2 linked regions of the Spirosoma aureum genome follow. The protein of the gene in region 1 interacts with the protein of each later gene in a pairwise test. Links are inferred from orthologs where the notes say so. Each region holds a gene or a part of one and is shown in the gene's direction. Other genes may lie near its edges. The genes, in order: G8759_RS00180 and def.

Region 1 (15,490 bases):
GGCGTTCGGCAGTTGCTGGCCGTTAAGAACGAACTGTTCCCCAATGGTGGTTTGCAGGAGCGTAGTGAAAATTTCCTGACGTTTTACCTGAACGATCGGAAGTTTCTTCAAAAAATGCTGTCGGTATTTGATCCTTTCGACTACCGAATGCAGCTTTGCCTCGAATAATACCTCCGTTGAGGTCGGTTAACGTGACCTGCCGTATGACAAAAGCTGAACTACGTCGCTACTACCTTGGTCTGCGAAAAGCGTTGCCAGCAGCAGCGATTGAAGCCCGAAGTCAAAAAATCTGCCAGCACTTTTTTAATCAGAACTGGATGGATGGTAACATTACTGTCCATACTTTTTTACCCATCCTATGCCAGAATGAGGTCAATACCTGGCCGATTATTCATCGGCTCTGGGCCGACTTTCCGGCGGTTCGGGTTATTGCTTCTGTAACCGACACAAAGGCCCATCATCTTACTCATTACGAGCTTACACCCAATACGGTTTTAGTCGAAAATCGCTGGGGCATTCCCGAGCCTGTTTCCGACCAATCATTAGCTATTAAGGCCGACAGTATCGACATAGTCCTTGTACCACTCCTGGCCTTTGATCAAAGCGGCCACCGGGTTGGCTATGGAGGTGGCTTCTACGACCGTTTTCTGGCCAACTGCCGACCCGATTGCCTGACCGTTGGTTTATCATTAGCAGAACCGGTCGATCCTATTGATGGAATCGAGCAAACTGATATTCCACTAGCAGTCTGCATTACACCGGAACAAGTCTGGTTTTTTTCTAAATAATTATACTGTGCCTCAAACTTTTACCGTACTTTTGCACTCCAAAATGTAGTGCGGGCGAAGAACCCGCTTTTTATTAACCAGTTAAAAGCGGGGTTCTCCCGCGTTAAAAGCATGAAAATCGCAGTCGTTGGAGCCACGGGCCTGGTCGGTGGCGAAATCCTGAAGGTTCTGGAAGAACGTAACTTCCCGGTATCAGAACTTATTCCTGTTGCTTCCGAGCGGTCGGTTGGTAAACAGGTGGAGTTCAAGGGTAAACCATACACGGTCGTTAGCTTCGAGGATGCCATTGCAGCCAAACCTGCCATTGCGATTTTCTCGGCGGGTGGCAGCACATCGCTGGCATTGGCTCCTAAATTTGCCGAAGCCGGTATTACCGTTGTCGATAACTCGTCGGCATGGCGTATGGACCCGACCAAAAAACTGGTCGTTCCTGAAATCAACGCAAACACGCTGACCCCCGAGGATAAAATCATTGCCAATCCAAACTGCTCGACCATTCAGATGGTGGTTGCGCTGAAACCCCTGCATGACCGTTATACCGTTAAGCGGGTTGTAGTATCGACTTACCAGTCGGTGACGGGTACGGGCAAAGCGGCTGTTGATCAACTCTTTGCTGAACGTAATGGCGATGATAGCGTTGCCAAAGTATACCCGCACCCGATCGACCTGAACGTATTGCCGCACATCGATGTGTTCCTCGATAATGGCTATACGAAAGAGGAGATGAAAATGGTCAATGAGACCAAAAAAATCATGGGCGACGACTCCATTCAGGTCACAGCTACCACGGTACGTATCCCGACCATTGGCGGCCATTCTGAAGCGGTGAATATTGAGTTCGAGAATGACTTCGAACTGGAAGAAGTCGTTGAGTTGCTGCGGAATGCAGAAGGCGTTATTGTACAGGATGATCCGAAAAATAAAGTGTATCCAATGCCGCTGACAGCGCACGGGAAAGATGAAGTTTTCGTGGGTCGTATCCGTCGTGACGAGAGCCAGCCCAAGACGCTGAACATGTGGATCGTGGCCGACAACCTTCGTAAAGGAGCGGCAACAAACGCCGTTCAGATCGCCGAATATTTACTGAAACATAATCTGGTGGAAGCAGGCGAAGTAGTAGCGTAACCATTCTTCCCGGCTAATTACCCAAAGTCCCGTTCGGTTTGCTACCGGGCGGGACTTTTTGCGTATCTTCAATACCTGTTAACAAAATGATACCCTACTGCCCAGTTCTATGGACCAAGTCATTCAACTCCAGAACCTTAATAAATCGTACGGTTCGACCCCCGTTCTTAAAGGCATCGATCTAAGCGTATCGGCTGGTCAGGTAGTAGGCTACATTGGTCCGAATGGCGCCGGAAAATCGACTACCATCAAGATTCTGATCGGTATGTTACCCGATTATTCAGGCGAGGCTACCGTACTTGGCATGGACGTGAAGACCCGTGCGATCGACATCAAACGCCGGATTGGTTATGTTCCAGAGAATGCTGCTTTGTATGATACGCTTACTCCCATGGAATACCTGCAATTCATTGGCCAGTTATACGAACTGGACACCGCTCATATTGAACGCAAAGCCCTTGAACTACTTCGTCTGTTTCAGTTAAGCGATCATGTCGAAGCTCGGATGAGTACCTTTTCGAAAGGTATGCGCCAGAAAGTGCTGCTTATTTCGGGACTGCTCCATAACCCGGATGTTATCTTTCTGGACGAACCATTGTCGGGCCTGGATGCCAATGCGGTTGTGCTGGTTAAAGAAATTATCCGCCAGCTTGCCAACAGTGGCAAAACTATTTTCTATAGTTCGCACATTATGGATGTTGTTGAGAAGATTTCCGATCGGATCATCATTATTAATCAGGGGCAGATCATCGCGGATGGCACCTTCGCCGAGCTACAGCACCAGCGCCCCGAATCACTCGAACAACTATTCGCCGAGCTTACAGGGAGCGACGGCCAAACGAGCGTGGCCGAAGAGTTTATTCATACGCTTAAGCTTTAAGATACTGGATTCTGATCGCAATCCTGCGAAGTTCAGTGTCCAACCTTCTCTACCTGCATGACCACTATCATTCTCTGGCTTCTTGACCGACTAAAGCCACTGTTCCAAACAATGGGTGCCGACTATGGCCAATTGCGCGCCATTGTACAGGTAAAGCTGACAATGGACAATCGCCGAAACAGTATTACGCTCGGTCGTTATGGCAAATCATCCGCAGAGAGTACGAATACATTCACGCGTATTCTGGCCATCTATGCCTTCATCGGTGGCCTGATCAGCCTAGGTATGCTGGCAACTCCTGATAAAGACCGGCTATTTTTCCCGCTTACCCTTCAGTTTTCCTACATCATGGCCTTATGCGCCATGACACTTATTTCCGACTTCTCATCGGTCATTCTCGATTCGTCCGACAATCAGATTATTCTACCCCGACCCGTGAGCAGCCGTACGCTCTGGCTGGCCCGTGTAGTGCATATAACCAGCTATTTGTTTGCTATCGCCCTGTCGCTGTCGGTAGTTGCTATCCTGTTCATTGGCTATCGTTTCGGAGCGATTGCGGGATTACTGTTTTTAGTAATGAGCCTCCTATCGGCCGTGCTGATGGTATTTCTGACCAACATCTTCTATTTGTTGCTCATGCGATTTATCAGTGAGGAGAAGCTACGGGAAGTCATCAATTATTTTCAGATAGTGATGGCAGTGCTGTTTTATGGAGGCTATCAGTTTCTGCCCCGTCTGATCGGTACCGAAGTTTTGACGCAAACTTTTGCCATTCAATGGTGGCATTATCTGGTTCCGCCCATGTGGATGGCGGGCACCATCGAAATTGTCATTCAACCCATTCTGGATTCCACACACCTGGTTTTTGCGGTTCTGGCCATCGTCACGCCCATTCTGGGTTTGTGGTTTATGAACCGGTTCCTGACAACCAATTTCACGCAGAAGCTTGGCAGTATGGATCAGGAAAGCCAGCCTGTTCCGTTGGCGACCTCAACGCAAACAAGTCAACCGGGTAGAGTAGCCTGGATCGACAAGCTATCGGCCTGGTTTACGGACAACGCGCTCGAACGGGCTGCTTTTGCCTTTACGTGGCGTATAACTGGTCGCGATCGTAAATTCAAGCTTAAGACTTACCCACAACTGGGGTTCGGTCTGGCCTATGTTATTGTTATGTCGCTTCAGGGGTCCAGCTTTGGCTCAAGTGGTTTTTTCTATCTGTTTGCCCTTTATTTTGCGGGTTTGTATGTAATGGTGGCTCAGTATCAACTAAGTGTTTCTGATAACTACCGGGCCTCCTGGATATACGGCAGCGCACCAATACAAACGCCCGGCGATCTCTTGTCTGGCTCACTAAAAGCCCTTATTATCAAGCTACTGCTCCCATTTTATAGCCTACTGGCAAGCTACATTCTCTATCGCTACGGAATCGATAAAATTAGTGATGTATTACTAGCGTTCAGCAATTCATTGGTCATGCTCATAAGCGCGGCTCTGTTATCGAGCCGCTACATGCCATTTTCTACCGCACAGGACGCCCTAAAACAAAGCAACACCGCTCGCGGCTTACTGACCAGTCTTGTTTTAGGACTTGTTGGATTCTCCCATTATGGTTTAACCTACATTCCATACGGCACCTGGATTGCGCTCCCCTTGTCTGTGCTTACCTTCTGGATTTTACTTCGATACTACAGACAAACGGATTGGAGCCAGATTATGATGGGATGAAGCCAGTTAAGCATTGACCGAAAAAGTTGTTTCACTTTCTGTCACCTCCCGATCGTATTATGCCAGGACACCTTCAAAGCCTTATCCTCCTTTGTCTGGGACTTACTTTTTGTGTTTCGTTACTGGTTGTTCTCGCCCAAAAGCTGAAGATCGCCTATCCCGTATTTCTGGTACTGGCTGGCCTGCTTGTCAGTTTTGTGCCAGCCATCCCAGCCATTCATATTGACCCTGAGCTAGTTTTTCTGGTCATTCTACCACCGATTTTATTTGATGCTGCCCAGAATATGTCGCTGAAAGCCTTATGGAAGTGGCGCAGAATTATCAGCGTATTGGCTTTAGGCTATGTATTGGCAACCGCTACCGCCGTCGCCTTTGTGAGTCATTGGCTCATTCCTGGATTTACCTTGAGTCAGGGATTTCTGCTGGGCGCAATTATTTCGCCCCCCGATGCGGCTGCAGCTGTTTCCGTCTTAAAATTCACGAAGCTCCCCAAAGGTGTTGTTTCTGTTTTAGAGGGAGAAAGCCTGCTGAATGATGCCACTAGCCTGACCTTATTTCGATTTGCGCTGGCGGCTATTACTACTCATCAATTCGTTTGGTACGAAGCGGTAACCGGGTTTGCGCTCGTCGTCATTTCGGGTATTGGTATCGGCCTGGCGTTTGGTCTGTTATCCTATGCCATTTATAAATGGCTACCGACCAATGCCAATCTGGATGTTGCCTTTTCAATCGTGCTTCCTTACCTGATGTATATTACAGCCGAAGCAGTCCATTCTTCGGGTGTACTGGCTGTGGTTAGTGGCGGCTTGTTCATTGCCTACCAGATTCACTTTGTTTTTCCCCACCAGAGCCGTCTGAAAGCTGCGGCTCTCTGGTCGTCGGTTGTCTTTATCCTCAACGCCGTCGTCTTCTTTTTGATCGGCCTTCAACTGACCGAAATCACCGCGTCGATCCAGAACATGTCTATATGGACAGCCCTCAACTATGCCTTAGTTGTTACCTTCGTTGTCATTATTGTTCGAATGATTTCCGGCTTTACCAGTACGGTCTTTACCCGCTACATAAGTCGGTTTATAACGGTTGCCCAGAGCAGGCCAGGCTGGCGAAACCCAGTTGTAGCCGGTTGGGTAGGCATGCGGGGCGTGGTTTCGCTAGCTTCGGCCTCAGCGATTCCATTGCTGTTGCCCAATGGACAGCCATTTCCAAACCGTCCTCTTTTTCTCTTTATCACGTTTGTGGTCATCATCGTCACGCTTGTCGGTCAGGGGCTTACGCTACCCTGGGTAATCAGGCGGGTCAAGCCTAAAGAATTAGCGGATGCCAAATCAGATGATCAGCAACGATTAGAGATCGATTTGTCCCTCTATAAAGCTGCTTTTGACGAATTGCAGTCCGTCTATCAGGCTGATATTGAAGAAAGTGTTCTGCTTCAGCACCGGGTTCAGTTTATAAAGCACAAATTACACCTGTTAAAGGAAGCCAATAGTGATGATGGCACTAGACAACAGGCAATTCTCCTGCTCGGTCACTTCCAAAAAATCATGCTGAATGTGACCGAACAGGAGCGTAAAAAGCTACATTCATTTCGTAGACTGCCAGATTATGACGACGATGTAATTCGATTAGTCGAGCACCGGCTTGATTTGGAAGAAGAGCTGTTGGAAGGAGATGGCGAGTAGGTTGATGCTTCCCGGTTTTCTTGTTTCAGGCGGATTCACTATATCCTGCCGATGGAAAGTGTCGATGAGATTGATTTGATCGTTATTCCAGCATAAAAAATGGCGTTATTGAAATTCTGAAAGGCCGTTTCCTCATCGGTTCAGGTTGATTCAGACTTTCCAGGCCGGAAAACGTTAAGGATGGATTGATTTACTCAACGTTCTGACAAACATTTATAGCCGACTGCTTTAACAGTCGGCTATTTTAGTGATGGCGAAACTGCTCATTTACCTGATGAACCGCAAAAACGATAGTTTCGGTCTCTCAGTTACGCTCCGTGATTTACGGTCTGCCGATACATTGGTAAACTACCGAAAATCGTAGTATCGGCGGCCGTCTCATTGAACCCTCAACATAAGTGTAATGCAGTTTATACTTAGGAGTTTATCTTTTTTTGGTTGTAGCACTTTAACCACGAATTCGATAACCATAAGAAAAGCATACAATACAAAGGAAAGCCGATAATTTGCACGTATTGGCCTTTTCCTACAGCCAGCCACATGGAAATGTCAGCCAGCCCGTAAATCAGTAATGGTATAATGATAAGCAGGCTGGTAAAGATGGAGTCAATAGCATATTTCATAGTACTGAAAGAAACCTTTGTAGCTTCTTTGTAATCAACTTAACACTACTTCGACGCTATTAATTTAAGAAAGTACAATAATTATTGTATCTACATGAATTGCCATTACCATGCTATATCAACTTTTCATTTAAATCCCTGACTATCCTTAGTTTACAAAAATTTAGAAATTTATTGAAGCTTCTTTCGAAAGGAAATTTCATCAAACCCGAAGTAGTTCATAGGATCGTTTATAGTGGTTATAACTGTTCTTTCGTTTCCGTACTGAACACATTCCTAAAACACAGATGGCCACGAGTAAACTTCTAACCAGCCTTTGTCTTGCATCGGCAGTCGGTATTACCAGCTGTGTTAGTAACAGGATAGTTCTGCCTGAACCTGCACAGACTATTTCCGGCACCTATGAAGCCCAAGCTAACAATGCCGTAGTTCCTATTCAAGGGGAAACGTTTCGGCTAACAATCGAACGTGTAGCTACGGATCGGGTGGACGTGGCGTTGGTAGCCACAGTTAATGGTCAACTTGGCGACAGCCTTGTTTACAAAAGTGCTCAGGTAGGCCAGCAGGTCATCAGAACAGATCTTCAGGGAGGATGTGTAAGCTACAGTATAAAGCTCATCTCAACCAGAGCAGTGGGTTTACTGACAATGACTTGTGAAGAAATTAATGTATTTCAGTACAAGATGGATGGCCAGCAGGGAACAGAATCACTCAAATTCAGGAAGCTATAATTTTCTATAGTCTTAGCTGCGCCAAGCCGCCGGGTTTAAATATAAAGTATTATTGTATTTGTCGGAATCTTATGTAGCAAAAGATCATATTGTACAGATATCGGTCTATACTTACATATTCGAATAGTACATAACTAAATCAAATAGGTCCTTCAGACTAATAGACTACCCCAGTCAAATAGCTGATTCAGCTGTGCTTGCTACAGGGCTGACTTGATAGCTCTGATCGCTTTCACAAAGGTGAACTGGGATGATAGCCCGCCATAGTTAAGCCCGTCGGCCGATTCGGGATATAGCGCTTCATTATAAATTGCCCCATCGGGCAACTCAAAACGAACCTGCATTGGCTTGTCCAGCATCACCCGGCCGTCGTCGTGTAGGTAGGCCGTAATGGTAATGCCATCCTGGGTTTCTGTCTTTTCCATGATGTGGTGAGAGTACTTTATAACCAGCCTGGCACAGGCTTTGTTTATAGGCTACTTTCGTCAAAACATTTCGCTCATTTACCGAGTCTATCATATTTCAGTAGTAAGCCATTATAGTTTGAAATAAACCTTTCTTCTATCAGGAAATAATCGCCGAAATCGGTGGCTTGTACATAAACCAGAATAGGTACACTCCTGGAAGATTAGCTCTATTTTTACCTTGGAAACCGCAGCTACAAATACAAACTATCCGTTTTTAAGAGGGGGTGGTGAGATGGGTGAACTTACCCGTCAGTACAATTGGGAACAGACCGCAATCGGTACACCAGACCAATGGCCTCAAAGCCTGAGAACTACCCTGAGTATTATTCTAAATTCAAAATTCCCCATGTTTTTGTTTTGGGGAGAGCAACATCTTTGTTTTTATAATGACGCCTATCGCCCAAGCCTGGGGAAGGAAGGTAAGCACCCCGATGCACTTGGTTGGCCAGGTGCCCAGGTTTGGCCAGAAACATGGCCTATTATTAAACCGTTGATAGATCAGGTACTTGCTGGTGGAGAAGCCACCTGGAGTGAGGATCAGCTTATACCGATCTACCGAAATGGGGAGCTTGACGATGTTTACTGGACATTTAGTTACAGCCCCGTTATTGACGAATCGAATCGTATTGCAGGCGTGTTTGTTACGTGCACCGAAACCACTCAAAAAGTAACGAATTTAAAGCACCTTGAAGAAAGTAATCAACAATTGACATTTGCCATTGAGGCCACTGAATTAGGCACCTGGGATCTGGACCCAATCACGAATAGATTTACCGCCAATGCCCGTTTGAAACACTGGTTTGGCCTACAACCCAACGATGAGATTGAACTGCCTTTAGCGATCAACGCAATTGCAGAAAGAGATAGACAACGGGTAGCAGAAGCAATTAACGATGCCCTGCACTATGGATCAGGGGGTCGATATGACATTGAATATACAATCGTTCATCCAGCAACTCAGCAGGAGCGGTTTATAAAGGCAAAAGGAAAAGCATGGTTCACGGAGGCTCAAAAAGCTTACCGATTTAATGGTACCTTACAGGATATAACCGAACATAAAAGAGCGGAACAAGCCTTAATCGAAAGTGAGCAAACCCTGCGCAGTCTGGTGGCCAGCGCGCCATTTCCTATTGGTGTCTATGTAGGCCGCCAAATGCGCATTCAGCTAGCCAATCAGTCGATTATCAATATATGGGGGAAGGGTAATGATGTCGTTGGGAAACTCTATTCGGAGATATTACCCGAACTAGCCGATCAGCACATCTACTCTCAGTTAGACAGTGTTTATACAACGGGTATTGCTTTCCATGCCAGGAATCAGCGCGTAGATATTCAGGTAAATGGTACATTACAGCCCTTTTACTTCAATTATAGTTTCACTCCTCTTTATGATGCAGATGGCCAGATATATGGTGTAATGAACACGGCCGCCGAAATAACAGATCTGATACTGGTCAAGCAGAGCCTGGAAAAAAGCGAACAACGCTTGCGGGGTGCCATCGAACTGGCCGAGCTGGCTACCTGGAGCCTAGATATTCAAACCGGCACGTTTCATTATTCGGACCGTTTTATGAAATGGCTCGGCTTTTCAGAAAGCACCAAGGACCTGGAAGCAGCCTATAACCCCTTACCAGACGAGTACAGACAGTCTGTTGCAGATGCTATAGCTGCTGTCATTCAGCCCGGCTCATCTGGTTTTTATGATAATGAACATCCCATCATTAACCGACTTACGGGTCAAATACGCATTATTCACGCTCAGGCACAGGTTTTCACTGATTCAGACGGAAATCCGGCTGTACTAAGTGGTACAGCACAAGACGTTACCGAGCACCGTCGAATTCAGTTAGCGCTGGAACAGCAAATCCAGCAGCGGACTGAGGAACTTGAAACCGCCAATGAAGAATTAGCGGCAACAAATGAGGAGTTAGCAGCTACCAATGAGGAGCTTACGGCCGTTAATGAAGAAGTTGCTTCTGTTAACATCGGACTTGAAGAGTCCAATCAACTGCTTACCCGCTCTAATGAAAATCTGGAGCAGTTCGCCTACATTGCCTCTCACGACTTACAGGAGCCATTACGTAAAATCCAACAATTCAGCGATTTACTAAAGTCTCGCTACATCAGTTCCCAGGGCGAAGAACTGGCTTATCTGGAACGGATGCAGTCGGCAGCCAGCCGCATGTCGATGCTGATAAAAGACTTATTGGCTTTTTCCCGCATTTCAATCCGTCACGTATCAGAGACTTCGGTATCACTAACCAGCGTTATTGATCAGGTACTGGAAAATTTATCGGTAGCCATTGAAGAAAGTAATGCTCAAATCCAGATTGGCACCTTACCCAGTGTGCAGGGTGATGCTCTGCAATTAGAGCAGCTCTTTCAGAATCTATTGTCCAATGCCCTCAAATTCAGTCGTCGCGAACCGGCAGCCGGGATTTTACCCCAGATTAACGTAATTGCCTATTATGTGATGGCTACCGACCTCCCTCCTTCGATAAAACCTACCAAGCAGGCAACAATTTACTGTCGTATTGAGGTAGTCGATAATGGTATTGGCTTTGAGGATAAATATGCAGATCGCATCTTTCAGGTATTTCAACGCCTACATGGTCGAAATGAATTTGCGGGCACAGGAGTAGGTTTAGCCATTTGCCAAAAAGTAGTCGATAACCATGGTGGAGCTATCACGGCTAGCAGCCAACCCGGCCAGGGAGCTACCTTTAGTGTGTATTTACCGCTACAATAGATTGGCGAAATTGTATAATAGACGCAATTCTGTTCGTTTCAACTAGCATGATCTATCTCATTTTGTTCACATTACGTATTTTTTAGCGCTTACAACTAATCCTTTATGCAGAAATCGTTGTTTCCCATTCTACTCGTCGATGATGACCCGCTGGTTGCAGAAGTTCTTGAGCGAGCTGCCAAAACTAATTTTCCAGAGGCATCCTTCATTCACATCACTAGTTTCGAAGACGCCAAGTTATATATTGATAACCTGGAGGGAAAAGGTCCGAAACTCGTTTTGCTGGATATAGACTTAAAAGACAAGGTAGATGGGTTAGATTTTCTGGCCTTATTACGAGCCCACCCCAAAGGTCGTTTATTACCCGTGGTCATGCTATCGGCCCGTAAAACGGCTAAGTTAGTTGAGCGTGCTTACATATTTGGCGCTTCTTCCTTTACGATTAAGCCTTTTAGTTATGCCGACTGGAAAACCTATTTGAGTAACTTACGAACCTACTGGTTTGAGACCGTTACCCTGCTTGAGGTTAGACATGAAAAGGAAAATTAACGGGCAGGAAAAGATCCGAACGCTTCATTGAGATCTGATTGAGGCAGACCGCGTCTCACGGTCTGCAAATCTTATCGTTTATAGGCGACGACAATATCCTGAAAAGTAGCGGTATTTCTTCGTCCGCACCAACTGCCAGGATAGATAAAATTTTGAGCCGATAAGCCGTAGCGCCCCAGCATAGTCTGTATGGTAAACTGGTCGAAGGCTGTACCCAAATCCGGATCTTCTAAACTAAAAACATACCGACCATCTAACTTATATTGAAAATTATAGGTGCTATTTTCAGTCTTCATAAGTCGACGCGATTGGTCATTCAATAAAAAGAAGGTCGAAAAACAGCGCCCGCCCGGCTTAAGCACCCGGCTGATTTCGGATAAATAATGGTCAACCTCCTGAACGGGCATATGCGTGAAAACCGAAGTCAGAAAAACAAAATCGAAGCTGTTATCGTCGAAAGGAAATCGGTAATTATAAGCCTGATAATTTCCCGATGGATTATAGTGGCTGTTGTAGATATCTGCCACTTGAAAATTGAAATTATCAAAGCGGGGTGTAATGTTATGTAAGCACCAATCGATTCCATGCCCGACTATATCGAACCCTTCATAACGACCAGGGGCAGTGAGATAATTGGTCAAAGGAACAGCCATCCGCCCAATACCACAACCTACATCTAATACCGATTCTTGTGGCTTTAATCCACCGATGTTAATAAAATGTCGTTTAAACTCCTGGCCTACTACTTTATAATCTCCAGCGCCAATAAAAATTCTGGAACGAGGTGGAGTCAAAACATCACGGAATCCCAGCAGTAATTCGCCGTAATCAATTGCGCTCGTGTAAGCCTGTTTCATTGGCTTTTTCAAGAATTGTGGAAGCAGTTGCGTTAACATATAGTATTAGTATAAAAAAAGTTCGATAGCAGGTTTATAGTAAAGCGGTAAAAAAGTTAAAGCCGTGTTGATAAAAGTTATGGCCGAAACTAAAAATGCCCCGATCTGATGGCGTGAAAGCAGATCGGGGCATTATCTATTTTTTTTATTGACGCCTAGACTACAAAAAAAGCCGGTGCTCGATAACTAGTTATCGAGCACCGGCTTTTTATTTCTTTTACAGCTTAATACTTAATCTTTCTGTTTCTGTGGGACAATGAGGTCTGAATGGCTTTCCAGGCTTGAGTCTTCAGTTTTTGGTGGAGCTCCTTGTCCCTGGGCACAAACGTTTGACTGCGGTCCTGACCACTGGCGGCCTTTAATTCCCAATAGTTCGAGTCCGAAGTATCAGGTATGGCTGTGTATGTATCTTGATTCATCCCCCTAATTTACGTCAATTACTGCCATAAATCACTATAAATTTGTTAATGCACCCTTTATATTACTATTTTTTATGTTTTTTCTTGTCAAATACACAGATAAAAAAGCTAAAATAGCCACGATTTCAAGTAATGCTCAGGTAATGATTATTCTGCGGCCAGACGTTGTTAACCAACTGCACTGCACTCGTTTAAAATTTCCTGATACATATTTATTGATGTTTCCTGATGTGATCCAGAATAGACAAGTTGGCTTTATTTAATATAAAAGCCCTGCCCAGCAAATAGCCAGGCGGGGACCCGTATTCCTTCTAAAGTCCTATTTATACAAAAACAGACTTATGTGTCAGATGGGAAATAGCGCCTAATTCCCTATCCTTCCCGTATAAAATTGATTTTTCGGTAGTTAACCGTTCCATTCAAGGCAAGGATAAAATTCTGGCCTTACGATGAGCCCTGCTTTTTCTGTTACCTTTTGGTTTTTGTCCGTATCAATGAATACAACTACAGTTTTCTGATAAGGTATCGAACCTGGAGAATCAGCTACACCTGTCTAACCAGACATCAATGAACGGGAAGAAACGGTTTATCTTAATGTGTTTGATAGTAATACGGAATCAAGAGCGGATTAAGACTAAACCGTAGAATTTAATAAGTACGAGTACGTAAAACTGATTTATAATTGCATAAAATGCCTGGCTGATGGCCGGGCATTTTTGTGTCAGGTCATTGCGTCGATGATTTTCGCATCGACGCGATGACCTCTACCTTTTAATGGCAATAGTGATTATCAGGCTAATAAAGCAGTTATTGTTTCCCACGAGAAAGGTAGCCAGCTTCTCCTATTACTATCAAATACTTCGGTTGCTGCTTCGCAAGGGAATAATTTATAATCGAACTTAGGATAATTGCTAACTAAGTAACCAGGGTAGTAGTAAGCTTTATGCTGAAGTCGGGCATAATTAATTTTCTGTAGCATCAGGTATTTACCTAAGCTATGCTTTCGATAGGCAGGGTGGTAAAAGTTCATAATGCCAGCAATACTTTGTGAGCCATTGTCAAAGATCCCAGCTGCAATTAACTGATTTCTATCCCGCACTTCAATCACATACGTATCAAATGCATTATATGTATCGCCATCCAGCAAGCAGCTTTCTACAGAATTGGGAGCGTCAAAATTAATGGCACTTTTATATAGCGAATAAAGCGATTCTAATTCTTCGGTAAGAACGAAAGGCTTGACCTCGACCGAAAATTTCTCATTACTCCTAAGCAATCTAAGTTGCTTTGTTCCGTAGTCAACATTTGCCAGCGTAATACGCAACCAGTGAACCGAATAGAGCGCATTATCAAATAGCACAGAGTGGCAGGTAAAAATGTCCTGCTGCATCCGAAAATACCCCATACTCAGGCACAAGTCCAGCTTAGTTCCTTTCATCTTCTGGTGCGTATGATTCAGCGGTTGCTACTAGCGTTCAAATTAAATCTATATGTATTAAGAAGGCAAAGCCCAATGCCATGTCTTTTTGACCATTCACCAAACTAAACGATATAACGGGACAAAATGCAATCTTGGTTCACAGCTCAGTCTGGATTCCAGGCCAAATGGTCGGGTGGCAAAAAAAATGACTTTTACAGGCTTACAAAATGACAATATAAGCAGTACGCTTTAATAAACTCAGCAAAATAGCCTGTGCAAGTGTAGCAACTCCATCTAGCACGACCGTCGGCTGGTCGTCGATATACACCAGTTACACGTAGGACTACGCAGCAAAAAAAATCAGTAAAAATCGCCGTCAGGAAACGGATTTATGCGCTTGATAGGCTGCTGAGCAGCCGGTTACCTTTGTTCAGAACAAATCAAGACGACATCAACTGTGAAAACGTTTCCTATTTCAGCAGCCAGTTGGCTTGCCCTGATTGCCTTACTCAACGCCTGCCAACCAAACGCCGAAGTTGGTAAAAATGGTAAAACGCTCGACGTAGCCGCTTTGGCCGACGATATTGAAGCGCGTATCAAACCCGACGTGATGGGCTACCAAATCGTCGTTTTTGCCGATGGCTCGCTGCGGGCCTCCCGTGCCGGGGGCAATGCCCGTCAGGCTGCCGACGCCCCCGAGCGTAAGATGGGTGTGGGCGACAAAATCAATGTAGCCAGCGTGAGCAAAACCGTGACGGCTGCGGCTCTATTGCACGCCCTTAACGCCAAAACCATCAGCATTGATTCGCCCATGTGGTCATACCTGCCTAAACACTGGCCACTGCACAGCAGCATCAAAACGATTACGTTTCGACAACTCCTGGCCATGCGAAGTGGCTTTCCCAAAAATGTCCTTTCTGACTATGGGTCGTTGAAGGCAGCCATGGCTGTAGGAGCTACATCGTCACGGCTGAACTTTAGTTACCAGAATATGAACTTTGCCCTCATGCGGTTCCTGATCCCGAATGTGGCTGGTGGTTATTCGATGACGCCGATGCCCGACAATGCATCAGTCCAGAAAATCAACGAAGTCGAGCAGAAGCAGGCGCAGGAATACACCGATGCCTATATGAACTACTGCCAGGTAAACGTGTTTGATAAGATTGGCATTGCCCCCAACATGGCCTGCAAACCCACTGACACGAACCCGGCTCTGTGCTACAAATGGGCTGCGCCCAACGGAAAGGGCACCGATTGGGGCGACATGAGCTTAACTAACGGTGAGCGCGGCTGGAATATGTCGGCTCTGCAAATGGCTACGTTCATGAATGCGCTTCATAATACCTACAAGATCCTACCCAAACCCGTGGCTGATGCTATGCGCCGGGACACACTTGGCTACGACAATGCTAACATTTTAACCAACACAGGACTTAAAT
Region 2 (15,431 bases), 310 kb from region 1 along the record:
CAATTCACTGTAGAGGTGCTGCTTTTCAGTCTCAAAACCGAATCGTATCTCGATTTGCTGATAAGCCTCAAATTCTTTGTGACGTCCGCGTAAAGGCTGATCCTTACCGCCAATGTTGGCAGTCACGTTTAGCTGGGCACCCGGGAAAAGGTCCATCAGGGCACGGGTTGTTTCTTCATCGGCAACACATCGTAAAACCATCCGGGTAGGTACCCATTCAAAAAGGGTAACGTCACCGCGTTCAAAAAGCAACCGCATTTCCTGGCGATCCATCCGGCCGGTTTGTGTGAAACCATGATAAAAATTGACCAGCTTTCGGCCCGTAACATCATCGCCATACTCAACAGTTGCCTGCACCTGATCCTCAATATCATTGCTATCTGGCCGCTTCACTATCTGGGCGGCTTTAACTGTTCCTTCACCAAGCCAGCCTGCGAACATATCGAAGAAGTGAACCCCGTGTTCAATGAAAATACCTCCGCTTTTACTACGATCCCAGAACCAGTGTTCGGGCGAGAGCCCTTCATCGCCAGCGTAGTTTTCAAAATAGCCGTGCAGAAATTCACCGAGCAGTTTTTTATCGATCAGGTGTTTGATTCGGGCAAACATGGGGTTGTACCGCTGCATCAGGTTCGTAACCATCAGCAAGCCCTTTTGCCGGGCGGTCTCGATCATCTCCCGGCCTTGTTCGGGATTCATTGCCAGTGGCTTTTCGCAGATAACGTGTTTACCGGCATTCAGCGCCAGCATGGCCTGCTCATAGTGCAGAAAGGGCGGTGTAGCGATGTAGACGACATCGACATCCGGATGATTGACTAACTCCTCAAGACTGGCTAATTGCTCAGCACCGAAGCGTTTGGCCGTCCGAATAGCTTCTTCGCGTTTCGACCCGGCAATAGCTACCAGTCTAGTGTGTGGTGTCTGTACAAATTGCTGAACGGCAAACAGGCCAAAACCACCCATTCCAATGACTCCGATCCCGATTTCGCGTTCTTTTGGCGCGGTTGTTTCCATAGTATTGCGAGTTGTATCCATAGAGACAACCGCTGGAACAGCCTTTATGTTGGCATAAAACTGGATTGCTGAATAATGATCACCTGTTGGCCAACCATTCTTTTACGGCTTTTCCTGTACCAAAAGGCCAAGGTTGAAGCTCGCTGATGGATACGATTTTATAGGCCTGTAACTCATCTTCATCCATCCTGATTTCGCCCGTTGCCCGAACGTGGTACGTTATAATGAGTTCATTTCGCTGATGAAATGTATAAATTCCTACCCGGTCAATCACCTGCCCGTCCAATTCTAACTCTTCTTTCAACTCCCTCAGTATGGCTTCATCGGGTTCTTCATCTTTTTCGAGAAATCCCGTTACCAGTCCGAACCATTCGGCAGGCCAGCCTTTATTCTGAATAAGGATAACGGTATCATTATCATATTCAACAATAGCGCCAACAACAGGCAGTGGATTGTTCCAGTGTACGTAACCACAAGGTTTGGAGCAGATAAGGCGTTCTCGCCCGCCAGCCATTCCCGAAACTAAGGGGCTGGCACACTGAGGGCAATAATTCATTTGAGCCATGATGAGGAGATCAGGTATCCGGAGGCTTATTAAGTAGCCGGCTAAACAAAGCTCAAATTACCACTGATAAGGGCTTTCTGGTAATTTTCCCGATCAAACTGGTATAGATAGGGCGATTTATGCGCTTTACCGGTTCGGCGTTCATCTAATCGGGTTAGTATATGTAGCCCCATGATTTTTTTGTGAAAATTTCGGGCATCCAGCAATCTTCCCAGTACAGCTTCATAGAGCCGTTGCAATTCAGGAATCGTAAATTTTTCTGGCATCAGGTTCAGGCCAATTGGCTGCCAGCTAAGCTGTAGCCGAAGCGTTTGCAATGCTACTTCCACAATATGCTGGTGATCATAGAGCAGGGAAGGCAAATCGCTTACTTCCCACCAACGGCATTCATCCGTCATAAAATCAGCCGTTGGCATCACCTTTGTCTGATCGACCACTGCATAATAACCAATTGATAGTGTACGCTCGGGCCATCCACCACTCTCAAAAGGCATTGGCATTTTCTGCCTTTGCCAGGTATCCTCCCGGTTATATCGGACAGCATCACCAAACAGATGAAATTGTTGTAAAAACAACTGATCTAAACCGGTCCGCTCACGTAACACTCGTTCGGCCGCCACATCGACGGATTCTGTTTTATAAATGAAGCCGCCGGGCAAACACCATTCCTGAGTGTTTTTCCATCGTAAGAGCAGCACTTTCAGGCGTGTATCATGAAAACCAAAGATTACGCAGTCGAGCGATACACCCTGTACGCATTCATCGGACACCATTTTATAAAAGGCATTCAGCTGTTCAGAATAGGTCATGTAAAAATATAAATTTCCCTTTATGTTATTATGACATAATAAGACAATCATGTATAATTACCTGTAATTTCTGGTTTAATCAATAGAAATCAGCTATTCTCCTTGTACCCTTTGCAATTGTTTTCTCCTAAATCGCCTTCCTAATGCCATTCATTCGGTCTTTGACAATGCTCTCGCTGGCAGCTACATTGGCTTTACCACGAACGTCCTACAGCCAAAAACTGCCCGCTGGCCCTCAGGTAGTAACCTTCTTTTCGGATGTTGATGATACTGAACAGCCTTATGGATTATATGTCCCCAAGAATTATAACCCCAGGAAAAAATACCCGCTTGTTATCATGCTCCACGGTGCAGGCTCGAATCATCGGCTGTCGCTCCGGCGCGTATTTGGCAAGAGTAACGCACAGGGCGAAACCGATATCGAAGCCACCCGCTATTTCCCGGAATGGGCCGACGTGAATTATATTGTTGCCTCCCCTTTTGCGCGTGGCACCGCTGGCTATCAGGGAATTCCCGAAAAAGATGTTTATGACGTCGTAGCGGATGTCAAAAAACGCTTTAACATCGATGAAGACCGCACCTACCTAACTGGCCTGTCGATGGGCGGGGGCGGTACGCTCTGGATTGGGCTAAGTCGTCCTGATATTTGGGCGGCTATTGCGCCGGTTTGCCCGGCCCCTCCCAGAGGCACCGACGACCTGGCAGCGAATGCAACCAATTTCCCGGTGCATCTATTTCAGGGGGATGCCGATCCGGCGGTGAAACCAGAAGGCACCCGGCAATGGGTGAAACGTTTCCAGGATTTAGGCGTCAACGTAACCTATAAAGAATATCCCGGCGTTAAACACGACAGTTGGGTACAGGCCTATGAGAACGAGTTTATCTTCGGCTGGTTCAATCAGTTTAAGCGGAACCGTTTTCCTGAGCGAGTACGCTTTACGACCCGGCAATACAAATATCCATCAGCTTATTGGGTTCGAATTGACCAGCTAACACCTGGTATGCTAGCCAATGTCGACGCAAAATTTTCTGGAGCCAACCACATCGATATCACGACGACAAATCTGGGGGCATTAACACTTAAGCTGACAGGGCATCCTAGCTTCAAAGCGAAACGGCCAGTCGATGTCGTTATTGATGGTAAAGCTATAAGTGCTCAGGTAAGTGACTCGCTTACCCTCGTCAAACGTGAAGGAGGCTGGGAAGCGGGTATTTACCAACCCACGCCTACAGCTAAACACGCAGGGGCAGAAGGGCCTATCAGTGCCGCAATTGCCGGTCGGCATCTGTATGTTTATGGCACAGCCGATAACCCATCGGCCGATGTACTGAAAACACGACAGGAAATTGCGACTCAGGCGGCCAACTGGGCTACCTATCGAGGGGAGTTTCTAGGGCGTATTATGGTATTTCCGCATGTTGTGGCCGATAAAGATGTTCGGCCAAGCGATCTGGAAAGTTCAAATCTGATTCTATTTGGCACCAAAGAAACCAACAAGCTGGTGAACCAATACAGCGATCGATTGCCCATGCAGCTATCGTCAGCGGCCAGTGATTACGGCTTATTTTACATCTTCCCGATGAATAATCACTATGTAGCCATCAGTTCCGGACAACCGTGGTGGGCAGGCACTGAAACCCCAAATTATTTCACCAATCGGGCTCTTGATGCAATCAATGGCTTCAAAGACTTCGTTTTGTTTAAAGAATCCAGTAAAACGCCGATTGTATCCGGCTATTTTGATCATTCATGGCATGTGCCCGATGCCGAGGCCAAAGCACTCACCGAAACTGGCGTTGTAACGGTAAATGCTGGCCCCATCGTATCAACTAAGTAATTAAGAAGCAAGGTGGTTCTTCGGGCTTAATTGCTTAACTTTCGTTGCGTTTTTTTGCCCGTCAGCGCAACATAGCGGGCAGAAATCGCTCTTTATCCTATTCTGTTTAGGTTATGTCTTCTGTAAAATTGACCATCAATAATCAGCCCCATACTCTGGATGTCGATGCCGACATGCCCCTGTTATGGGCCATCCGCGATGTGGTCGGGTTAACCGGCACTAAATTCGGCTGCGGTATAGCGCAGTGTGGTGCCTGTACCGTTCATCTGGATGGTAGCCCCACTCGCTCCTGTAGTTTACCCGTTTCGGCAGCGGTAGGTCATAAGATAACAACCATCGAAGGCATCTCTAAAAATGGCGACCATCCTATTCAGAAAGCCTGGATTGAGCATCAGGTACCACAGTGCGGCTATTGTCAGTCAGGACAGATCATGTCGGCGGTTGCCTTGTTGAAACATACGCCCAAACCCACCGACGACGATATCGACGCGGCTATGCAGGGTAACATTTGCCGTTGTGGTACCTATAATCGCATCAGGCAGGCTATTCACACCGCTTCTGCCGATATGGCGTCGGCCCCGAAAGTACCTAAGTCAACTCCTAAAATCGGCAAACGATGAGCGCGAAACCAACTCAAACAGCCATTGACCGCCGGGGCTTTCTGAAAGCAGTCGGTTTGACGGGTACGGCCTTTGCCTTAGGGCTCTCATCAACTGAAGCCACTGCAGGTCCTGTATTGAATCTTAGCGCCCGGCCAGGATTGGCCCAGCCTGGAGTAACCCTGCTTGAATCGGTCGAACTGACTCCGTTTATCATTATCGAAAAATCGGGGCGAATTACGTTCATGAATCCCCGACCCGAAATTGGTCAGGGAACATTCCAGTCGGTTCCAGCGCTCATTGCCGAAGAACTGGAAGTTTCGCTGGATAAGGTTGTGATCAAACAAACTGGTGGCGAAAGCAAATTCGGTGGTTTATGGTCGCAGGCAGTGGGTGGTAGCGGTTCCATCCGGGGCGGCTATACGCAGATGCGTAAAGTAGGGGCCTCGGCCCGCGAAATGCTTATTAAAGCCGCTAGTCAGCAATGGAATGTACCGATCGAGGAATGCTACGCGGAAGACGCGAAAATCATCCATCGACCATCGGGCAAAAAAACGTCGTATGGCGAATTGGCGGAAATAGCGTCAAAACTCGACGTTCCGAAAACACCGGCGTTAAAAGATCCAAAGGATTTTAAAATTCTGGGCAAATCGGCACCGCGCCCTGATACACCTCTCAAAGTTACGGGACAGGCACAGTTTGGTATCGATGCTAAAACGCCGGGAATGGTATATGCATCGATCGAACGTTGCCCGGTGCTTGGCAGCAAACTGGTTAGCTTTGATGCCACTCAGGCATTGAAAGTCAAAGGCGTGCAGCAAGCCGTGAAGGTGGAAAGGGTCGTTGGCAAAAACCGATATGAAGGCGTAGCTGTTATTGCCACAAATTACTGGGCTGCCTTAAAAGGAAGAAAAGCACTTAAAGTTAAGTGGGATCATCAAGGACACGACACATTCAATTCAACTGATTTTGACAATTCGCTCCGTGAACTAGCCAAAACCGATGGTGTTGTCGGCCATAGTCTGGGCGACTTCGATAAAGCCTACTCCGAGGCTCCGGTTAAGCTGGAAGCACTCTATGAAACACCCATTGTCAGTCATTCGACAATGGAGCCAATGAATGCTCTGGCCCATTATCAGCCCGGCGACAAGGTTGAGCTATGGGTTTCATCGCAGGGTGGTGACCTGGTTATCGACGAAGTTGCCAGGGTGCTTAAGGTGCCCGCCAGTAACGTAAAAGTGCACGTGCTGTTCAATGGCGGAGGCTTTGGCCGGCGGCTAACCCAGGACTTTGCCAGCGAAGCAGCTTTGCTTTCCAAAACAATTGGGAAGCCGGTTAAGGTCGTTTGGACGCGTGAAGATGATACAACGCTCGGTCCTTTTCGCCCGATGACCTATTCGGCTTTGCGCGGAGCATTGTCGAGTGATGGGCAGGCGGTGGCTCTTCAACATAAGGTCATTTCGCCCTCCATTGATGCAACGATGGGCGAAACGGGCAAATATGATAAAGCCAAGCCCGATGGCACCATGCTTGAAGGTACGAACGAGCAGAAATACGAGATTCCGAATGTGAACACACGTTATGTGCATGCTGAGGTTCACATTCCGCTCACCTACTGGCGTTCGGTGACGAGTTCGACGCTGGCCTTCTCGCACGAGTGTTTTCTGGACGAAATGGCTCATAAAGCAGGCCAGGACCCGATAGCGTTCCGGCTGGCCATGTTAACGAAAGAATCAGACACCAAGCGGGTATTGACCAAACTAAAAGAATTCTCGGGCTGGGATAAACCGCTGCCCGCCGGAAAAGGTCGGGGAGTGGCACAATGGGAGTTCTTTGCCGGTTTAGCGGGTCAGGTGGTCGAAGTTTCCAAAACAGAAAATGGTGGCGTAAAAGTCGACAAAGTCTATTGTGTCATTGACCTTGGTACGGTTGTTAATCCAGACACGGTCAAAGCGCAGGTTGAAGGCGCTATTGCCATGGCCCTAACAGCTGCGACTAAAGATGGAATTACATTTGAACAAGGTCGTGCAGTTCAGGCTAATTTCGACAAAAACCGGATGCTTCGAATTAACGAGATGCCTGAAGTCGAAGTGCTTATTTTAGCCGAAGGAGGACCCAAGATCAAAGGTGTTGGTGAGCCCGGATTACCGCCTTTGGCTCCGGCTTTAGCCAACGCAGTTTTTGCCGCTACAGGCAAACGCATCCGACGACTACCCTTTGATTTAGCGAAAGTATAAACAGCGGCCACGGTTTATGGTTTAAACTATTTGATTGGGCTGTTCAGCACGGAACGGCTCCTGAACGAGTTTATAGGACCGAATCCCGAAAACCACGAGGCCGTATATCGATTATAGCATGAAAGAAATAGCCCGCATCGTTGAGGTTTTTGAGCAAATTGACTTCTCACAGCGCAAGGTAGCTCTGGCAACTGTGGTGTGGGTTGAAGGCTCGTCGTATCGTCGGCCAGGAGCACGGATGCTCATCACTGATGATGGCCGCTGGGAAGGGGCCATCAGCGGTGGCTGCCTGGAAGGCGATGCACTCCGAAAAGCCCGGCAGGTCATGCTCGATGGCGTACCGATCGTTGTTACATACGACACAATGGACGATGGAGCCAATAGCTTCGGCGTAGGATTAGGCTGCAACGGTATCATTGACATTCTGATCGAACCAATTGATCCGGCCGATCCAAAGAATCCTGTGGCCTTATTACATGAGTTTATCCAGAAACGGGATGTACGTGTATTGGCTACGATTCTGAAAAGCGACGAGGCAACAGGTTTTATTCCGGGCAATCGGTTTGTTCTGACCGATCAATCAGCAAGTCTTTTGCCCGACTGGTTGCAGGATGACATGCAGCTTACGTTCAAAACCGGCAAGCCACTCACGCAGACCTATTTTGTCGAATCAGGAAGTGCCGAGGTGTTTATTGAGCGAATTGATCCTGGTATTGAGTTAGTTATTTTCGGAGCTGGGTATGATGTCATTCCGGTGGCCAAACTTGCCCGTGATCTTGGCTGGCAGGTTACCGTTACCGACGATTGCATTGCGCATTTGTCGCCAAAGCGTTTTCCGATCGCGACCTGCGTTCTTTATGCCGACCGTCAGGCCGTTCTTGATCAGATCACCATTACGAGCCGAACAGCAGCCGTCCTGATGTCCCATAATTTCAATTACGACCGAGCTGTTTTACAGGCTTTGTTGGCGACCGATGTGCCCTATATTGGTATTTTAGGGCCACGCAAACGATTTGATAAAATGCAGGCTGAATTTGAGAAAGATGGTTTGAATTTCTCAGAAGTAGCTCTCAATAGGGTCCATGCGCCTATCGGCCTCGATCTGGGCGCAGAGACTCCCGATGAGATTGCCTTGTCAATTATGGCCGAAATAAAGGCCTTTTTCACGAAAGGCTCGGGCGGTTTCCTTAAAGATAAATCTGGACCAATTCATGAGCGCCTAACCAACATCCAGACAAGTGCCAGCCAACCGACAACGTTTGCCAACTCTACAATTGAATCCGTTTAAGACTGGTTTATAAACTTCTCAAAGCTACCCTCAGACGATAGCGTCGGGCCGGATTCAGGAATCCAACCCGACGCTATCGTCTGAGGGTATTTGTTTATTCTACCTCGTATTTCGGTCTCCAAAGCAGCTATCAATCGATTCGGGGCAGACCGTAATTCCGTTTACACCACAAAAAGACGCCAAACTGTTCTCAATGTTATACCTTTGTATCTGATATGGCACGACTCCTGGCAATCGATTATGGCGCAAAACGAACCGGCATTGCCGTAACCGATCCGTTGCAAATCATTGCTTCGGCGCTGGAAACGGTACCCTCTCATGAGCTGTTAAAATACCTCAGAGCGTATGTTCAACGAGAACCCGTAGACGCTTTTGTTGTTGGGCTACCTAAACGATTAGACGGAACCGATACGGATAATACACCCCGTGTCCGCAAGTTCGTCACGCATTTGCAGAACGCTTTGCCCGAGATTCCGGTTTATTGGCATGATGAACGCTTTACATCCGCCATGGCCCTGCAAGCCATGATTGCCAGCGGAAGCAGTAAAAAAGATCGACGCGAGAAGGGCAACATCGACAAAGTCAGTGCGGCTATCATTCTCCAATCATATATGGAAAGCAAAAAATAGTATCGAGTATATAGTTTTCTGCCTTCAGTTGTTGAGCAGAAATTACGTACTGGATACTGGAAACTGAATTATGATTCTCCCAATAATTGCCTACGGCGACCCAGTGCTGCGAAAAAGGGCTAAGAACATTGAGCCCGGTAGCCTTGACGTCAAGACGTTGAGTGAAAATATGTTCGAAACCATGTATGCGGCCTCGGGTGTCGGATTGGCGGCACCACAGATTGGCCAGAGCATTCGCATGTTTGTAGTGGATGGTGAACCGTTGAACGAAGACGAGCCAGAGGAAGACATCGATCAAAGTCTGGTTGGTTTCAAGAAAGTCTTTATCAATCCCGAAATCATTGAAGAGGCTGGTGATGACTGGGGTTTTGAGGAAGGTTGCCTGAGCATTCCCGGCATTCGGGGCGAAGTCTTCCGGCCAGAGATCATTGTAATCCGTTATTTCGACACCGACTGGAACGAGCACGAAGAAGAGTATGAAGGCATGGCCGCTCGTATTATTCAACACGAATACGATCACCTGGAAGGAAAACTCTTTACGGACTATTTACCTACGTTGCGCCGTCAGCTTATCAAGAAAAAGCTGGCCGACATTACCAAAGGCAAGACAGACGCAGAGTATCGAATGAAGTTTCCCAAGTAATGAGGACTGTAGAATGAATAAGTAATAGTTCATGTCATTCTGCATTGTTCATTCCATATTATTCATCTCCTGTGCACATCACCCTCCTCCAACCTAATTTGTACTGGCATGATCCTGTGGCTAATCGGGCTATGCTGGAGGAGCGTATTTTTTCTCTGCCAGAATCGACGGATCTCATCGTTCTGCCCGAAATGTTCACCACTGGCTTTACGATGGATGCACGTGCTGTAGCGGAGCCAATGAACCTCACCACCTTTCGGTGGCTGAAGCAGATGGCGGCCCAAACCGGGGCCGTTGTTACGGGGAGTTATGTCATTCAGGAAAAGGGTAATTATTTCAATCGGCTCATCTGGATGCAACCCGATGGACAGTTTGATACCTATGACAAACGCCATCTCTTCCGTATGGCGGGCGAAGATGGTGTTTACACCGCCGGAACCCGGCGAATTATCAAAGAATGGAAAGGCTGGCGAATTTGTCCGCTTATCTGCTATGACCTTCGTTTCCCGGTCTGGAGCCGCAATCGTAGCCTGGTATCGACCGATTTTGACTACGATCTGTTACTCTACGTTGCCAACTGGCCAGCTCCCCGGCGTAATGCCTGGAATACACTCCTCCAGGCACGGGCGATCGAAAATCTAAGTTATGTGATTGGCGTCAATCGGGTTGGTAACGACGGCAATCAGCATCCCTACTCCGGCGACTCGGCTGTTATTGATTTTAAAGGTGACGTTCTATTCCGGCAGGCAGACACAGAAATCAGTCATCAGCAGCATTTATCATTAGATGACCTGCGCGCCTTTCGCGAAAAGTTTCCGGCCAATCTGGATGCCGATGATTTTACGCTATCTCTCTAGTTTTAGCTTTCTCTAATAAACCTACAAGTTCGCGGGCGTTGTCGACCGTTGTAAAGGATTTCCCTTCCAGATGCTCCTCTCCTACCCGTTCATGCTCCCACGTAATGGCATAGGGGATGTGTATCGCTCGTGCACCAATATGCACCACAGGAAGTATATCTGATTTCAGTGAATTACCGATCATGATAAACTCGCTGGGTTGAAGATTGTATTTTTTGAGTATTCCCAGATAGGCCTGCTCGTTCTTTTCGCTGACAATTTCGACGTGCTTAAAATAATGTCCTAAGCCGGAGCGGGCAATTTTACTCTCCTGATCGAACAGATCCCCTTTTGTCAACACCATTAAATCGAACTGTTGGGAAAGCGTTTCCAGCACTTCATGAATCCCGTCGAACACTTCAATTGGAAATTCCACTAACTCTCTTCCAACGTCAATGATTTGCTGAATTTCTGATCCGGTAATGGCTCCGTTGGTCAACTCAATGGCAGTCTCAATCATGGAAAGAATAAAGCTCTTGGCTCCATAACCAAACACCCGAAGGTTACGCATTTGTGCGTCATAAAACCGCTGCGACAGTGTTGTTTGATCAATATGATGCGACAGCAGTTCGCATAGTTTTTCCTTAACATTGACATAGTTGGGCTCATTTACCCAAAGTGTGTCGTCCGCATCGAAAGCTATCAGTTTCATAGTTGTAGCATAAGTTTGGGAACAAAGGTAACTGGCTAATTAAAAAAATGTCTCTTTACTAAATTTCCGATTTGATAACTGACCTCAATTTCAGGTTTACTTAATTGGCCAATTACTAAATTGGCAGACTTCCTTAAAATTTGATTTGCGTCACATTGTCGAAATAGCCAATTTGCCGCCCGTTCCTAACGCTATTATTTCCATTACCTTATGCAATTTTCCAAGCAAGATCACGACCAGATTCTGGCGCAGGGCGTTACCCCTGAGCAGATCGACAAGCAGATACAGTACTTTGTAAATGGTTTTCCCTACCTCAACGTCATCAAAGCGGCTACAATAGGCGATGGCATTGTACGGATTAATGAAGATCAGTTGCCGGATTACATTCATCGTTTCGATGCTGCGGCTCACGAACGCGATCTGGTTAAATTCGTACCCGCTTCCGGAGCCGCTACGCGTATGTTCAAGTCGCTGTTTGCAGCACTTGATGGGAAATCCGATAAATCAACGGATGAAGTATTTGCCCGATTGACCGACTTCGCCTTTTATGAAGATCTGAAAGCGGCCATGGCTGCCAAAGGTCAGGATCTGGATAAAGCCGTGGCCGCCAATGAACGGCAAACAGTGTTGCGATTTCTACTGACGGAAGAAGGGCTGGAATACGGCAGTCTGCCCAAAGGTCTATTGAAATTTCACCGCTATATGGATGGCCCACGGACTCCCGTTGAAGAGCATCTCGTTGAAGGAGCCGCATATGCGAATTCGGATGGGCTGGTTAAGATACACTTTACGGTTTCGCCCGAACACCGCGACCGTTTTGAGAAACTGATCGAAGAACAAAAAGCGGACTATGAAGCCTGGCTTGGGGTAACGTTCGATATTAGCTTTTCGGAGCAGAAAAAATCGACGGACACCATCTCCGTCAATCCTGACAATTCACCGTTCCGTAATGCCGATGGTTCACTGCTTTTCCGGCCAGCGGGTCATGGTGCCTTGATTGAGAATCTTAACGACATTGATGCCGATATCGTTTTCATTAAGAATATCGACAATGTTGTTCCGGATGATATTAAAGAACAGACGATTACCTATAAGAAAGTATTGGCTGCTGTCCTTCTCGACGCCCAGCAACAGATTGCCCGTTTGCAGGGTCTATTGGAAAGCCAGTCCAGCGATGTGAGCGAAGGCTATCTGGCCGAAGCCGACGAACTGTTCCGCCGGACGTTATTCACACTCCCGCCCGATGGCTTCGACAGTCTCTCGAAAGAGGGAAAACTGGCTTACTTCCGGAAGAAATTAGATCGTCCGGTACGGGTTTGCGGTATGGTCAAGAATGTAGGTGAACCCGGTGGAGGACCTTTCTGGGCCAAAAACCAGGATGGTTCCGTATCCCTGCAAGTGGTAGAATCAGCTCAAATCGATTTGGCCGATGGTGATCAGAAAGCCATCTTCGACGAAGCAACGCATTTTAATCCAGTAGATTTAATTTGCGGCCTGAAAGACCATCATGGCCGGAAGTATGATCTGACAAATTATCGCGATCCTCTCACCGGATTTATTACGGCGAAATCGAAAGATGGGAAAGACCTCAAAGCTCAGGAGTTGCCCGGCCTTTGGAACGGTGCAATGGCCGACTGGAATACTATTTTTGTGGAGGTCCCGTTGATAACGTTCAACCCGGTCAAAACGGTAAACGATCTGCTCCGTAAAGAACACCAGCCGAGCTAAAGGTATTAAAACTTATCGGGTTATATATGGATAAAGAGGCCAGATCTTTACCCTTATATAACCCGACGGTTTTATAGAACAATAATATTAAGCAGAGATCCGGTTACCCGACACTTCAGCGAGCTCACCATTTTCTGCGCCAATGGAAATTTCTTTTGTTGGATTTGACTCTGTTTTCTGGAACGTCAGCAACGTTGTATTTTCATAAACGTCCAGGTTTGCATCCCGAACCCGTTCCATAATTGGCTTTAGCGCACAAGTTACTTCATCGTTACAATCATCGCATTTCACGTAGAAATTAAATGATACACAAGGCGTTGGCGCAATCGGTCCATCAATAACCCGCAAGACCTGGGCCAGATTAACCCGGCTTGGATCAATACGCAATAGATACCCTCCTCCTTTGCCTTTCTGACTCTGAAGAATTCCATGGTTACGGAGTTCAAGCAGGATAGCTTCCAGAAATTTCTTAGGTATATTCTCTTTAGCAGAAACATAGGAGATCAGCACAGGGCCTTTCCCATACTCTTCGGTTAAAACCTTAAGGGCTTTAATAGCGTACTTAGCTTTTTTTGAAATCATCTGTTACGGTGACTTTAGGGTTTGACAATGTTACCTGGATAACTGTATGACCTTTACTAGATTAATACAACTTGGTAAGCGCTAAAGGTTTGGCGTTTTCAGTGCTCGATACCAAAATTGCGTCAATCTACTTTACCATCAACTATCCTGTAGGTGATCAACTGATTACTCAATCGCTTAACTACTCTGTCTCAGAGTTCAATAGGATTAATTGGCTGTTAGACGAGTATTGAGTTTCCAAGTAACACAATAAATGGCTTATTTATATACTATCTATCCTATTTTGATGGATAATAGTAAGTAATTCATGCAAACGTACGAACTTTTGGGTATGTTATACAATGAATCAGATCAATTCTCCGAATAAAATTCGTTATTATCTATCATAGATCAGGCATGCAACAGTCTAAAAGTCAGTGTATTCATTTTTATAGAAGTCACTCATCAGATGAAATACCCTTAACCTGTGTAGTTGTTTACGTCCTTACGTATTACTATATACGGCTTCATCTGGCACCTTTGGCTGTACTTTGTCTTTTTATCCAATAGTAGAATCAGCGTTGAAGAATTCGATACGGTTATAACAAGAAAAAAGCCGGTGCAAAGCCCCGGCCCTTTCGTGCGACACCAATATGAAAATTAACTTAACTGCTTAGTTATAAGACGTGGTCTGGGGGTTCCAATTAGCCCAGCCTTGCGTCCAATCTGTGGTACCAAAGGCACCAATGAAGGTTTCTTTCGTGAATAAAGCATCAGCTCCTTTACCATCCCAGATGGCGCCCGTTAGCAACGGTGATCCTGTCTGTGGTAAGAAGTTTGGCGTACCGCTCAGGTTGAACGTTTGAGCGTTCAACAATAGAGTAGCCAGGCTAGCGCTAGGAATGATCTGATTCTTATAAGCGGCTGTATTGAAGAACGTTGTCGCCTGAGCGTCGGTGATAGCTTGTGCTCCGCGAACGGGAGTCGTTGAATTAGCAATTACAACACCATGCAATTGTAATGCGCCACTCGTTGCATTATCCAGCGTATTGGTCGTTCCTGTCTGAGCATCTAAACGCAGACCTTCTGGATAACCAACCATGACCGAATTGAAAATGCTAATGCTCGTATTCCGACGTAGGTGCATCGCCGACTGGTAAGGACCACTACCGCCCGATGTATTTCCGGTTGGTGGTGTGCCACTCGTCAGGAAGTTACTCATGTTTGCAAAGACTGCAGCCGTTAATGGCAGACCAGCATTAGGACCCGTAGCGGGTGCGCCGGGGTTAAAATTATCCGACTCGAAACCGTTCGAACCTGACTGGTCAGCTACGTTCGGATCACGGAGTGACAAACCATATTGTACTTTTCCTGAAAAACCCCAGTCAGTATCCCAATCGTCATCGAAACCACGGTAAGCAATTAGATATTTAGCATTTACCGTACCACCAAACCATTCGTATGAATCGTCGCCAGAGTAGGAAACCTGAATATGATCCAATGTGGTACCCGATCCTACGCCATAGAGCGATATACCGTTAATTTCACTGTTAGCCAGCAGAGCGATACCACCGAACTCAACCCGTACATACTGCATCGTACCTGAATTGTCGGCGGCATCACTAAACGTACCAACCGTTCCTGGAAGACCACCTTCAAATGTGGTTGCACTCGGCTGGTTGATCGGTGCTTTACCGAAGATGGCAATACCACCCCAGTCACCATAATTGCGTGAACCAGCGGGTTGATTCGATGTGAAAACGATTGGCGCCGAGGCCGTACCTACGGCATTGATTTTAGAGCCTGGGCGAATGATAAGCGTAGCTCCGCGCTGTTGCCCAGACGGATCATCCGCTTTACCAGCCCCTTTGATGATGGTTCCGGCCTGGATGTTCAGCGTTGAGTTGTTATCGACAATCACAAAGCCTTTCAACAAATAAATATTATCAGAGGTCCAATTTGTGTTTGCAGT

Evidence for each region.
Region 2: the proteins of G8759_RS00180 (region 1) and def interact in binary tests that used the Escherichia coli proteins (3 or more experiments, as listed by UniProt). The link is inferred for Spirosoma aureum from one-to-one orthologs.

What each region holds. Positions count from the first base shown.
Region 1 is NZ_CP050063.1:39,040-54,529, forward strand. What follows is about bases 1-2,906. They hold G8759_RS00180 (aspartate-semialdehyde dehydrogenase), read left to right. Parts: upstream 1-899; coding sequence 900-1,913; downstream 1,914-2,906. Other genes in these bases: bshC (bacillithiol biosynthesis cysteine-adding enzyme BshC), read left to right, coding at 1-168; G8759_RS00175 (5-formyltetrahydrofolate cyclo-ligase), read left to right, coding at 204-788; G8759_RS00185 (ABC transporter ATP-binding protein), read left to right, coding at 2,023-2,793; G8759_RS00190 (ABC-2 family transporter permease), read left to right, coding at 2,851-2,906. Also shown: more of G8759_RS00190, read left to right, coding at 2,907-4,518; G8759_RS00195 (Na+/H+ antiporter), read left to right, coding at 4,578-6,197; G8759_RS00200 (hypothetical protein), read left to right, coding at 7,108-7,551; G8759_RS00205 (hypothetical protein), read right to left, coding at 7,752-7,976; G8759_RS00210 (PAS domain-containing sensor histidine kinase), read left to right, coding at 8,251-10,767; G8759_RS00215 (response regulator), read left to right, coding at 10,873-11,316; G8759_RS00220 (class I SAM-dependent methyltransferase), read right to left, coding at 11,388-12,173; G8759_RS00225 (arginine-tRNA-protein transferase), read right to left, coding at 13,422-14,069; G8759_RS00230 (serine hydrolase), read left to right, coding at 14,509-15,490.
Region 2 is NZ_CP050063.1:339,538-354,968, forward strand. The notes cover bases 7,989-10,835. They hold def (peptide deformylase), read left to right. Parts: upstream 7,989-9,049; coding sequence 9,050-9,622; downstream 9,623-10,835. Other genes in these bases: G8759_RS01445 (XdhC family protein), read left to right, coding at 7,989-8,350; ruvX (Holliday junction resolvase RuvX), read left to right, coding at 8,566-8,979; G8759_RS01460 (amidohydrolase), read left to right, coding at 9,694-10,479; G8759_RS01465 (HAD family hydrolase), read right to left, coding at 10,463-10,835. Also shown: G8759_RS01415 (Gfo/Idh/MocA family protein), read right to left, coding at 1-1,014; G8759_RS01420 (NUDIX domain-containing protein), read right to left, coding at 1,094-1,579; G8759_RS01425 (NUDIX hydrolase), read right to left, coding at 1,621-2,388; G8759_RS01430 (carboxylesterase family protein), read left to right, coding at 2,532-4,226; G8759_RS01435 ((2Fe-2S)-binding protein), read left to right, coding at 4,340-4,846; G8759_RS01440 (xanthine dehydrogenase family protein molybdopterin-binding subunit), read left to right, coding at 4,843-7,062; more of G8759_RS01445, read left to right, coding at 7,181-7,988; more of G8759_RS01465, read right to left, coding at 10,836-11,170; G8759_RS01470 (DUF4301 family protein), read left to right, coding at 11,381-12,898; G8759_RS01475 (RrF2 family transcriptional regulator), read right to left, coding at 12,986-13,480; G8759_RS01480 (IPT/TIG domain-containing protein), read right to left, coding at 14,133-15,431. UniProt on the Escherichia coli protein: Removes the formyl group from the N-terminal Met of newly synthesized proteins. Requires at least a dipeptide for an efficient rate of reaction. N-terminal L-methionine is a prerequisite for activity but the enzyme has broad specificity at other positions.